DNA from 2 places in the Rhodococcus sp. 1R11 genome. Region 1 is predicted to be linked to the other one. Evidence: riboswitches for the same ligand, from Rfam matches in the RefSeq annotation. Region 1 holds a riboswitch; the other holds the start of a gene.

What was found. Region 1 has a riboswitch for S-adenosylmethionine ahead of E4P29_RS21005 (bifunctional o-acetylhomoserine/o-acetylserine sulfhydrylase). Riboswitches for the same ligand answer to the same signal wherever they lie in the genome.
Region 2: linked by a shared signal. The riboswitch ahead of E4P29_RS02455 (amino acid ABC transporter permease) and the one ahead of E4P29_RS21005 (bifunctional o-acetylhomoserine/o-acetylserine sulfhydrylase) in region 1 are both predicted to bind S-adenosylmethionine.

What each region holds. Positions count from the first base shown of each region.
Region 1 covers NZ_SPNG01000013.1:72,755-77,651, forward strand. The annotation lists gene E4P29_RS21000 (homoserine O-acetyltransferase) at 1-1,120, opposite strand, end outside; gene E4P29_RS21005 (bifunctional o-acetylhomoserine/o-acetylserine sulfhydrylase) at 1,117-2,466, opposite strand; SAM riboswitch class IV at 2,621-2,743, opposite strand; gene E4P29_RS21010 (MFS transporter) at 3,115-4,254, shown strand; gene E4P29_RS21015 (ABC transporter substrate-binding protein) at 4,258-4,897, opposite strand, start outside.
Region 2 covers NZ_SPNG01000001.1:490,889-495,785, reverse strand. The annotation lists gene E4P29_RS02470 (isochorismate synthase) at 1-134, opposite strand, end outside; gene E4P29_RS02465 (HAD-IIA family hydrolase) at 134-949, opposite strand; gene E4P29_RS02460 (WhiB family transcriptional regulator) at 983-1,282, opposite strand; gene E4P29_RS25835 (hypothetical protein) at 1,425-1,583, opposite strand; SAM riboswitch class I at 1,795-1,888, shown strand; gene E4P29_RS02455 (amino acid ABC transporter permease) at 2,051-2,962, shown strand; gene E4P29_RS02450 (amino acid ABC transporter ATP-binding protein) at 2,959-3,756, shown strand; gene E4P29_RS02445 (ABC transporter substrate-binding protein) at 3,798-4,772, shown strand; gene E4P29_RS02440 (FAD-dependent oxidoreductase) at 4,780-4,897, shown strand, end outside.

The DNA of each region.
Region 1 (4,897 bases):
CCATCGTCTCGGCGAGCAGCTTCGCCACCGAATCGGCTTCGGTGAGAAACCCGTCGTGGCCGTCTCGCGACTGGATCACGTCGAGCCCCCGGCACTGGGGGAGCTCACGCGCAATTTCCTTCTGCAGTCGGAGCGGGTAGAGGCGATCGGAATCGACGCCGCCGACGATGGTCGGAACCGGCACGGACGCAAGGGCTTCGGCGACGCCGCCGCGTCCTCGGCCCACGTCGTGTCGGTTCATCGCTTCGCTCAGAAGGACGTACGTTGCCGCGTCGAATCGATTGACCAGTTTGGCGGCCTGATGCTCGAGGTAGCTCTGCGCGGAGTACCTGCCGCCGGCCCACGGATCCTCGTCGTTCTGCGGAGAGTTTCCGAACCGAATGTCGAGTTCGCTCTCGGTTCGGTATGTCAGATGCGCGATGCGTCGAGCGATCCCGAGTCCGGCGGTCGGGGCGGTGCCGGTGTCGTGGTAGTTGCCGCCGAGCCAACCCGGATCGGCCTTGATCGCAGCGATCTGGGTGGTTTGCGTTCCGATCTGGTCCGCTGTCGCGCGGGCACCGACGGCGAGCACCAGCGCGGCACCCACCCGATCCGGATGTCCCACAATCCATTCGAGGGTGCGCATGCCACCCATCGACCCGCCCACGACGGCGGCGAACCGATCGATACCCAGAACGTCGGCCACCGCGACCTCCGCCGCCACCTGATCGCGAATCGAAATTTCCGGGAAGCGAGAACCGTACGGGGTGCCGTCGGGGGAGATGCTGCTCGGCCCGGTGGTACCTCCGCAGCCGCCGAGCACGTTGGTCGCGACGACACACCATTCGTCGGTGTCGATGGGGCTGCCCGGTCCGACCATCCCGTTCCACCAACCGGGCAGTACGTGGTCGGCATCCGGCGGTCCCGAAACGTGGGAATCACCGGTCAACGCATGTTCGACGAGCACGACGTTGCTGCGATCGGCCGCCATCTCGCCCCAACGCTGCACCGCCACGGTCACGTGCGGAATGTGAGAACCGTTCTCGAGATCGAGACCACCGATGTCGATGGTTCCCAACCGCCCGTCCGGAGACGGAAGAACCGCCTCCGGACGAACGCCTGTGCTGAAGCTGTGACTCAAGACGCCGCCGCGCGGAAGCCGACCTCGAGATCGGCGATGATGTCGTCGATTCCCTCGATACCGACGGCCAGACGCACCAGGCCGGGAGTGACGCCGGAGGCCAACTGCTCTTCCGGGGTCAACTGCGAATGCGTGGTGGATGCGGGATGGATGACGAGAGAACGCACGTCTCCGATGTTAGCCACATGACTGTGCAGAGTGAGAGCGTTGACGAACTTCTTGCCCGCGTCCACTCCTCCTTGCAGCTCGAACGCGATGATCGCGCCCTGCCCCTTCGGTAGCAGCTGCTGCCCACGCTCGTACCACGGCGAGGATTCGAGTCCGGCGTAGTTGATCGAGACGACATCGTCGCGACCGGCCAGGTAGGCGGCCACTTTCTGTGCGTTCGCCACGTGCCGCTCGATTCGGAGACTCAACGTCTCGAGACCCTGGCTGATGAGGAATGCGTTGAAGGGTGACACTGCAGCCCCGATGTCGCGCAACAACTGCACCCGCGCCTTCAGGGCGAAGGCCGGAGCGCCGAGGTCGGCGAAGACGACGCCGTGGTAACTCGGATCCGGGGTGGTGAAGTTGGGGTGACGGCCCTGCGTCCAGTCGAACGTTCCGCCGTCGACGATGACGCCCGCGATCGCCGTGCCGTGACCGCCGAGGTACTTCGTCGCCGAGTGCACGACGATGTCGGCACCGTGTTTCAGCGGTTGCAGCAGGTACGGCGTCGCGACCGTGTTGTCGACGATCAGCGGAATACCGTTCTCGTGGGCGATTGCCGAAATGCCGGGGATATCGAGAACGTCGTTCTTCGGGTTGGAAATCGTCTCACCGTAGAACGCTTTGGTCGACGGTGTGATGGCCGCACGCCACTGCTCGAGATCGTCAGGATCGTCGACGAACGAGACGGTGATCCCCAGCTTGGGAAGCGTGTAGTGGAAAAGGTTGTAGGTGCCGCCGTAGAGCCGCGGGCTCGAGACGATGTGATCGCCCGCCTCTGCGAGATTGAGAATGGCGAACGTTTCTGCGGCCTGTCCCGACGCGAGCAGTAGCGCCGCGACGCCCCCTTCGAGTGCGGCGATGCGCTGCTCGACGACGTCCTGCGTGGGGTTGATGATGCGGGTGTAGATGTTGCCGGGTTCGGCCAGGCCGAACAGTGCGGCCGCGTGGTCGGTGTTGTCGAAGGTGTACGAGGTGGTCTGGTAGATCGGCAGCGCACGCGCGTTGGTGGCGCCGTCCGGGGTCTGACCCGAGTGGATCTGCTTGGTCTCGAAGCTCCAGTCGGCCGAGGGATCGGTGAACGGATCCTCGGTCGGTGTTCCGGTGGAGTCGACGACGTCGGGGGTCGAATCGGTCATGGCTGGTGATACTCCGTTTTCTCAGACGTGTTTTTTGTCGAATGAAGCTCGAGAACTCGAGCGTTACGGGGCGTATCGGTACAGCAACACATGAGAACCTCCTGACATGCCTCGGCCCGTCAGGACCGAAGATCAGTGGGTCCGCTTCGGAGCGGACCCGCGCTTGTCGATACGACACGGATGTGTCGCATCGGCCTGGTCGTTCACCCGGGGCACCCCACCGCGGTTGGAGGGTTGCCGGCCAGCAAGCCGGGGCTCGATGCTGGCACTCATGACCTGGCAGGAATCTTAGCGGGTACGGGTGTCCCGGGGGAACGAGGGCGCTCGCGACCCTCAAGCAGATGCTCTGGTGAGGACAATCACCGCCCGACGACTCGAAAACGAGCCGCCTCGGGGAAGACAATGGAGTCGACGAGCGTTATGCCGTCCGGTCGGGCTGTGCTGAATCGATCAACCAGGTCGTCGATTTACCGCGTCGTCGATCCACCAGCCCCTGGCCCGCTCTGTAATCCGATTGCTTACGAAGGTTGTTCTGCTGTGACTGTCACCGATTCCGCTCTCGCCAGAAACGTCAGCGCCGTGCGCGGCAAGGTGTCGAGTGGCTTGAGTGTCGGCCATCGACCGCACTCGACCCGCCGCAGGCTCGCCATGCTGGCCCTGTCCATCGGCGGCTTCGGCATCGGCACCACCGAATTCGCGTCGATGGGCCTGCTTCCGGACATCGCGACGACGATGGGAATCTCGGAGCCGTCGGCCGGTCACATGATCTCTGCCTACGCACTCGGCGTCGTCGTCGGTGCGCCGACAATCGCTGCTCTTGCGGCGCGTGTTCCTCGGCGCATGTTGTTGCTGGCGCTGATGGTGGCGTTCACGCTCGGCAATCTCGGGACGGTCTTCGCGCCGAGCTTCAACGAGTTGGTGGCCTCCCGGTTCGTGGCCGGTCTGCCGCACGGCGCGTATTTCGGCGTTGCCGCACTGGTGGCAGCGCACCTCGCTGAGCCGGGCAAACGAGCCAAAGCCGTCGCGATGGTGATGATGGGTCTATCGGTGGCGAACGTCGTCGGTGTACCGGTGGCGACCTGGATCGGCCAGGCCCTCGGGTGGCGAAGCGCATTCGCGCTCGTCGCCGTGATCGGGTTGCTCACCGTCAGTGCGCTGGTCCTGTGGATGCCGCGACTCGACGCCATGCCGACCACCAGCCCGATCACCGAGCTCGGTGCCCTCCGCCGTGGCCAGGTCTGGATGACCCTGTTCGTCGGCATCGTCGGATTCGGCGGCATGTTCGCGGTGTACACGTACATCGCGTCGACACTGACCGACGTCGCAGGCCTTGCCCGTGCACTGGTTCCGGTGGCATTGATGATCTACGGCCTCGGCATGGTTGCCGGCAACTACGCGGGCGGTTGGTTGGCCGACAAGTACAAGCTCAAGGGCACCTTCATCGGGCTGGCCGCGACCGCAGTGTCCCTGGCCGTCTTCGTCGTCGCGGCTCACAACCCGGTGACCGCGCTGCTTCTGGTGTTCTTGATCGGTGCGTCCGGCTCGTCCGTCGTCCCCGGACTTCAGACCCGTCTGATGGACGTGGCGGAGGACGCGCAGACTCTCGCCGCGTCACTCAACCACGCGGCGTTCAACCTGGCCAATGCCATCGGAGCCGCGGTGGGCGGTGCGGTGATCGCCGCAGGTCTCGGCTACACGGCACCGGCCGCCGTCGGCTCGGGACTCGCTGTTGCCGGCCTGGGCGTTCTGTCCGTCGCCATGTGGATGGAGAAGCGCTCGGCGGCATGAGGGTCAGGACGTGATGGTGGTGGCGGTTCCGCCGAGCGCCTCGGACATTGCCGGAGCCACCTTGTCGATCACGTACGGCAGGCTCAGCACACTCGTGAAGTAGATCGCCCCCGCCGTCACCCCATCGGTGAAGACGAGGTTGCCGTCCTTCACCGGCTGCAGAGCGTTGTACACCGGTTCCTTCTCCAACTGGCCGCGATCGCCCGGGTTCTCCGTTCCCCAGATCAGCACGTCTGCAGTGTCGAGGACCGACAGGTTCTCCAGCGGGATGCTCGCCTGCGCACTGCCGTCGGCCGGCACGAACGCGTCGATGTCGTCGGGGATCACAAAACCGAGCTTCGTCAGGAAGTCGGTGCTCAAACCGTCCTGGTACGCGATGGCCTTGCCCTCGTAGAACGCGTTCTGCAGGAAGATCGCCTTCTTGCCTGCGAACTCGGGGTGAGCCGCCGCGGCATCCGCGAACTTCTGATTCACACCGTCGATGAGTCCGTCCACTTCGGCTTTCTTGCCCATTGCCCGGCCGATCTTCTCTGCCTGTACGTCCCAGGGCTCGAAGTAGGCGGTCGACGCGTCGGACTGGGCGAGCGTGGGTGCGATGTTGCTCAGAGTCCGGTAGCTGTCCGCGGTGAGACCGGCGTTGGTG
Region 2 (4,897 bases), on a different contig from region 1:
AAAGGCAGTACCCCGAGGACGTTTCGGCCTTGCTGTACCGCCGCGACTGCGTCGGCGACATCCGGAAAATGTTGCTGCACTCCCAAGCCGACGACGTGATGATCCTGCCGAGACAGAACGAATCGGAGCTTCATCAGAACGGGTTCTGTGTGCGGCCCACCAAGTCTGCGACGGAATCGAGCACTTTCGTCGGACGGTACGGGTACTGCTCGACGGACTGCACGGTCGAAATGCCGGTCAACACCAGAATGGTCTGCAATCCGGCTTCCAGACCGGACAGCACGTCGGTGTCCATCCGGTCGCCGATCATCAGCGTGTTCTCGGAGTGCCCGCCGATGGCGCGCAGAGCCGAACGCATCATCAACGCGTTGGGCTTGCCCACGTAGTACGGCTCCTTGCCCGTCGCCTTGGTGATGAGTGCGGCGACAGAACCGGTCGCGGGCAGCGAACCCTCGCGCGACGGACCGGTCGCGTCGGGGTTGGTGGCGATGAAGCGCGAACCCTTCTCGACGAGACGAATGGCGGTGGTGATGGCCTCGAACGAGTACGTCCTGGTCTCGCCGAGCACCACGTAGTCGGGGCTGGAGTCGGTCAGGGTGTAGCCGATGTCGTGCAGGGCGGTCGTCAGACCGGACTCGCCGACGACGTAGGCGCTGCCGCCGGGCCGCTGATTTCCGAGGAAGGTGGCGGTGGCCAGGGCGGAGGTCCAGATCGACTTCTCCGGAATGTCCAAGCCGGTGAATGCGAGACGTGCGCGCAGGTCACGTGGGGTGCGGATCGAATTGTTCGTCAACACGATGAACGGGATCTCGTTGGCCTGCAGCTCGGCGAGGAACGTGTCGGCACCGGGGATCAGGTGATCCTCGTGGACGAGAACTCCGTCCATGTCCATCAGATACGTCCACGGCAGGGGCTTCTCGATATCGGTCACCCCTCCATTGTGGACCATCCGGCGAGCTGCGGACCATCTTCTGGTCGCGGCCTAACTCGCCCGCCGCTCGTGGTCGCGTCGCGAGTTGGCCCGATGAACCAGCCGTTCGCGGGCCGTCATGCCGCCCCACACCCCGAACGGTTCGTTGGCTGCCAACGCGAATCGCTTGCAGGCGTCGAGCACCCCGCAGCCGGCGCACACCTGCTTGGCGCGATCCTCGCGTTGGCGACGCGCCGTTCGCCCCTCACCCGAGGGGGAGAAGAAGATCTCCGAGTCCTGACCCCGGCACAGTGCGTCGAGCTGCCAGTCCCAGGATTCGGCGGTGGACGAGGAAATCCTGCGTTCGATCATGGCGATTGCGGTGTTCTTCGACGCGGCAGAGTTGTTCGGCATCGTGGCGACCCAGTCCTTTCGTCGACGCTGTCGCTAGGAACCCTTGCCGTGTCGAAGGCGCGAGGCAATGGTTGAAATCAGGGTGATTCGAGACCGCGGTTCAGGACACGTCGGGGGTGTACCGATAGAGGGCGTTCACTCGGTCGTCCAGCATGAACAGTGGAAGGATCACAGCCTGGATCGCGGCGACCGCAGCAGGGAGATAGTCGCCCGCGACGACACACACGAGACTGCCGAGACCGAACAGAACAAGCGTCATACGGGGAAGCAGCCACGTCGGCTTCCGTTCAGTTCGCCTGAGCCCGTGGACAATCGCGGCCGCGACCGCCACGAGAGTGGTGGAGTTCGTCGACCCTCTACAGAAGCAACCCAGTGGCGGTTGCTGCGGTGGCAAGGGTTGAAATCATCGTGATTGTAACCGAATATGCACGTGCACTTGACTTTTCGGTAGATTGTTCTGTACGTTCCTGTCACCATCCAGAGCGACCGAGAGACCTTGGCTCGATGACGTCGCAGCAACCCCGCCCTACGGCGTGTGGGTGCTACCGCCAGGACCGATGGAGGCACGACCGATGAACATCTGTATCTGTACGCACGCTTGACCGATCGGCGTACTCACAGCACGAAATCTTCGAAAGGCAACCCAGCGATGATCGCTGCCCATCCGACCCGGCGGTTCCGGTGACTCAACTCGACTCTCGACCCGTTGCGGATACGACGGACGACATTCCCGACGAACAACTCGTCGTTGCCCGCACGTGGCACCCGTGGCGCTGGGTGATCGCAGTCGCCACTCTGATCGTGGTCGGTCAGTTCCTGCACGGCTTCGTCACCAACCCCGGATGGGATTGGGGCACCTTCGCGCAGTACTTCACTGCGGCATCGGTGATGTCGGCGCTGTGGTTGACCATCCAGCTCACCTTCTGGGGCACGCTGATCGGCTTCGCCATCGGTATCGGCCTGGCGGTAGCGCGGCTGTCCGACAATCCTGTGCTGCAGGTTATCTCCTGGTTCTACATCTGGGCCTTCCGTTCCATCCCGTTGATCGTGCAGCTTCTGTTCTGGTTCAATATTGCGTATCTGTACCGGACTCTGTCGTTGGGCATTCCGTTCGGTCCCAGCTTCTTTCGATTCGACGTCAACAACGTCATCAGTGGATCGACGGCAGCCATCATCGGGCTGGCCCTGCACCAAGCGGCCTACTCGGCCGAGATCGTTCGGGCCGGCATCATCTCGGTGGACCAGGGGCAACTCGAAGCAGCAGCAGCGCTGGGTATTCCGAAGAGACGGGAGTTCTTCAAGATCGTTCTGCCGCAGGCGATGCGAGGGATTCTCCCCAACGCGGCCAACGAGGTGATCTCTCTGTTCAAAGGCACGTCGATCGTGTCGGTCATGGCCATCGCCGAATTGTTCTACCAGGTGCAGGTCATATACGGACGCAACGGACGCGTGGTTCCGCTGCTCATGGTCGCGACCGTCTGGTACATCATTCTGACGTCGGTCCTCTCGATCGTGCAGTTCTACGTCGAGCGGCACTACGCCAAGGGCGCGGTACGTAACATTCCGCTGACGCCGATCCAGCAGATTCGCCACAAGCTCGCCAACGTCACCTTCGCGCCGAGAGGGGCGACCCGATGACCACTCTCGATGCCTCCACGTCCACTGCCGCAACGAGATACGCGGTCGAGGTGCGTGGCGTCCACAAGTCCTACGGCGGGCTCGACGTGCTCAAAGGCATCGACCTCGTGGTACGTCCCGGTGAGGTGACCGCGATAATCGGCCCCTCGGGTTCGGGAAAATCGACCTTGCTGCGCGCTCTGAACCATCTGGAGAAGGTGGATCAGGGCACCGTCCGGGTCGACGGTGAGCTGGTGGGATACCGGCGCAAAGGCAACAAACTGCACGAACTCAGCAACAGGGAAATTCTGCGGCAGCGTTCCCAGATCGGTTTCGTGTTCCAGAACTTCAACCTCTTCCCGCACCTGACGGTGCTCGAGAACGTCATCGAGGCACCGATCTCGGCGCAGAAGCGCACGCGTTCCGACGTCGAACCCGAGGCGCTGGCTCTCCTCGAACGAGTCGGAGTGCACGCGAAAGCACATGATTATCCGCGACGACTCTCCGGGGGACAACAGCAGCGGGTCGCCATCGCGCGGGCACTTGCCCTGCGTCCCAAAGTCATTCTGTTCGACGAGCCCACGTCAGCACTCGATCCCGAATTGGTGGGAGAGGTTCTCGAGGTCATCCGCGGCCTTGCCCGTGAGGGCGCGACGTTGGTGATCGTCACCCACGAGGTGGGCTTCGCCCGCGAGATCGCGGACACCGTCGTCTTCATGGACGGCGGCGTCATCGTCGAACAAGGTTCTCCGACCGAGCTTCTCGATTCACCTCGGGAGGAACGCACCAAGTCGTTCCTCGCTCACGTTCTCTAACTCCCACACACCTTCACCTGCACCCACGAACGGGGAAAATCATGTCCGGATCATCTCGTCGGCTCGCGGTGGCCGCGTCCGCATTCGCTGTCCTCGCACTCACTGCGACAGCATGCAGCGAGCCCACTGCAGAATCTCAGGTCGTCACCGAGGACGGCGGATCGTTCGATCTTTCACCCGAGCAGGCCGACCGCGTTCGCGCCCAGAAGGTCGACGAGATCGCAGCCGAAGTGCCGCAAGCGATTCGCGATCGAGGCACCCTGATCGTCACCGGGGCGGGCGGTACCGCGCCACCGCTGCGTTTCTACGCGACCGACGACACCACGATCGTGGGGTCCGAGGTGGACTTCTCGTACCTGATCGCCGACATTCTCGGTCTCGACGTCGACCTTCAGGTCGCAGATTGGTCGCAGAACTTCGTGAAGATCGACTCCGGTGAGAACGACGTGTTCATCTCCAATGTCACCGTCACCGAGGAGCGCAAGGACAAGTACGACTTCGCGACCTATCGACTGGACAACCTCGCTTTCGAGGCGCAGAAGGACACCGATTGGACAGTCGAGAAGCGTCAGGACATCGCAGGAAAGAAGATCGGGGTCGGCTCCGGTACCAACCAAGAGCAGTTGCTGGTCGACTGGAACGAGCAGAACGTAGCCGAGGGTCTGGCTCCCGCCGAGATCGCCTACTACCAGAACACGTCCGACTACTACCTGGCGCTCGGGTCAGGCCGTATCGACGGGTACCTGGGACCGAATCCGTCGGCTGTTTACCACGCGGCAACCGGTGGTGAAACCAAGATCATCGGCACGTTCTCCGGTGCGGGAGACGCTTTGCAGGGTGAGATAGCAGTACTGACGAAGAAGGACAACGGGCTCATCGACGCCGTGCAGGACGCAGTGAATCACGCCATCGGAGACGGCAGCTATCAGAAGGTGATCGATCGTTGGGGCCTGCAGTCCGAGGCCGTACAGGAGTCCGTCATCAACCCGCCGGGGCTCCCACGTAAGGAAGGTTAGACAGCAGATGAGAGTAGTAGTCGTCGGTGGAGGAGTCATCGGAGCATCGAGCGCGTGGCAACTCGCAGTACGCGGACACGATGTGACGTTGCTCGAACAGTTCGGTGCGGGTCACGACAGAGGTG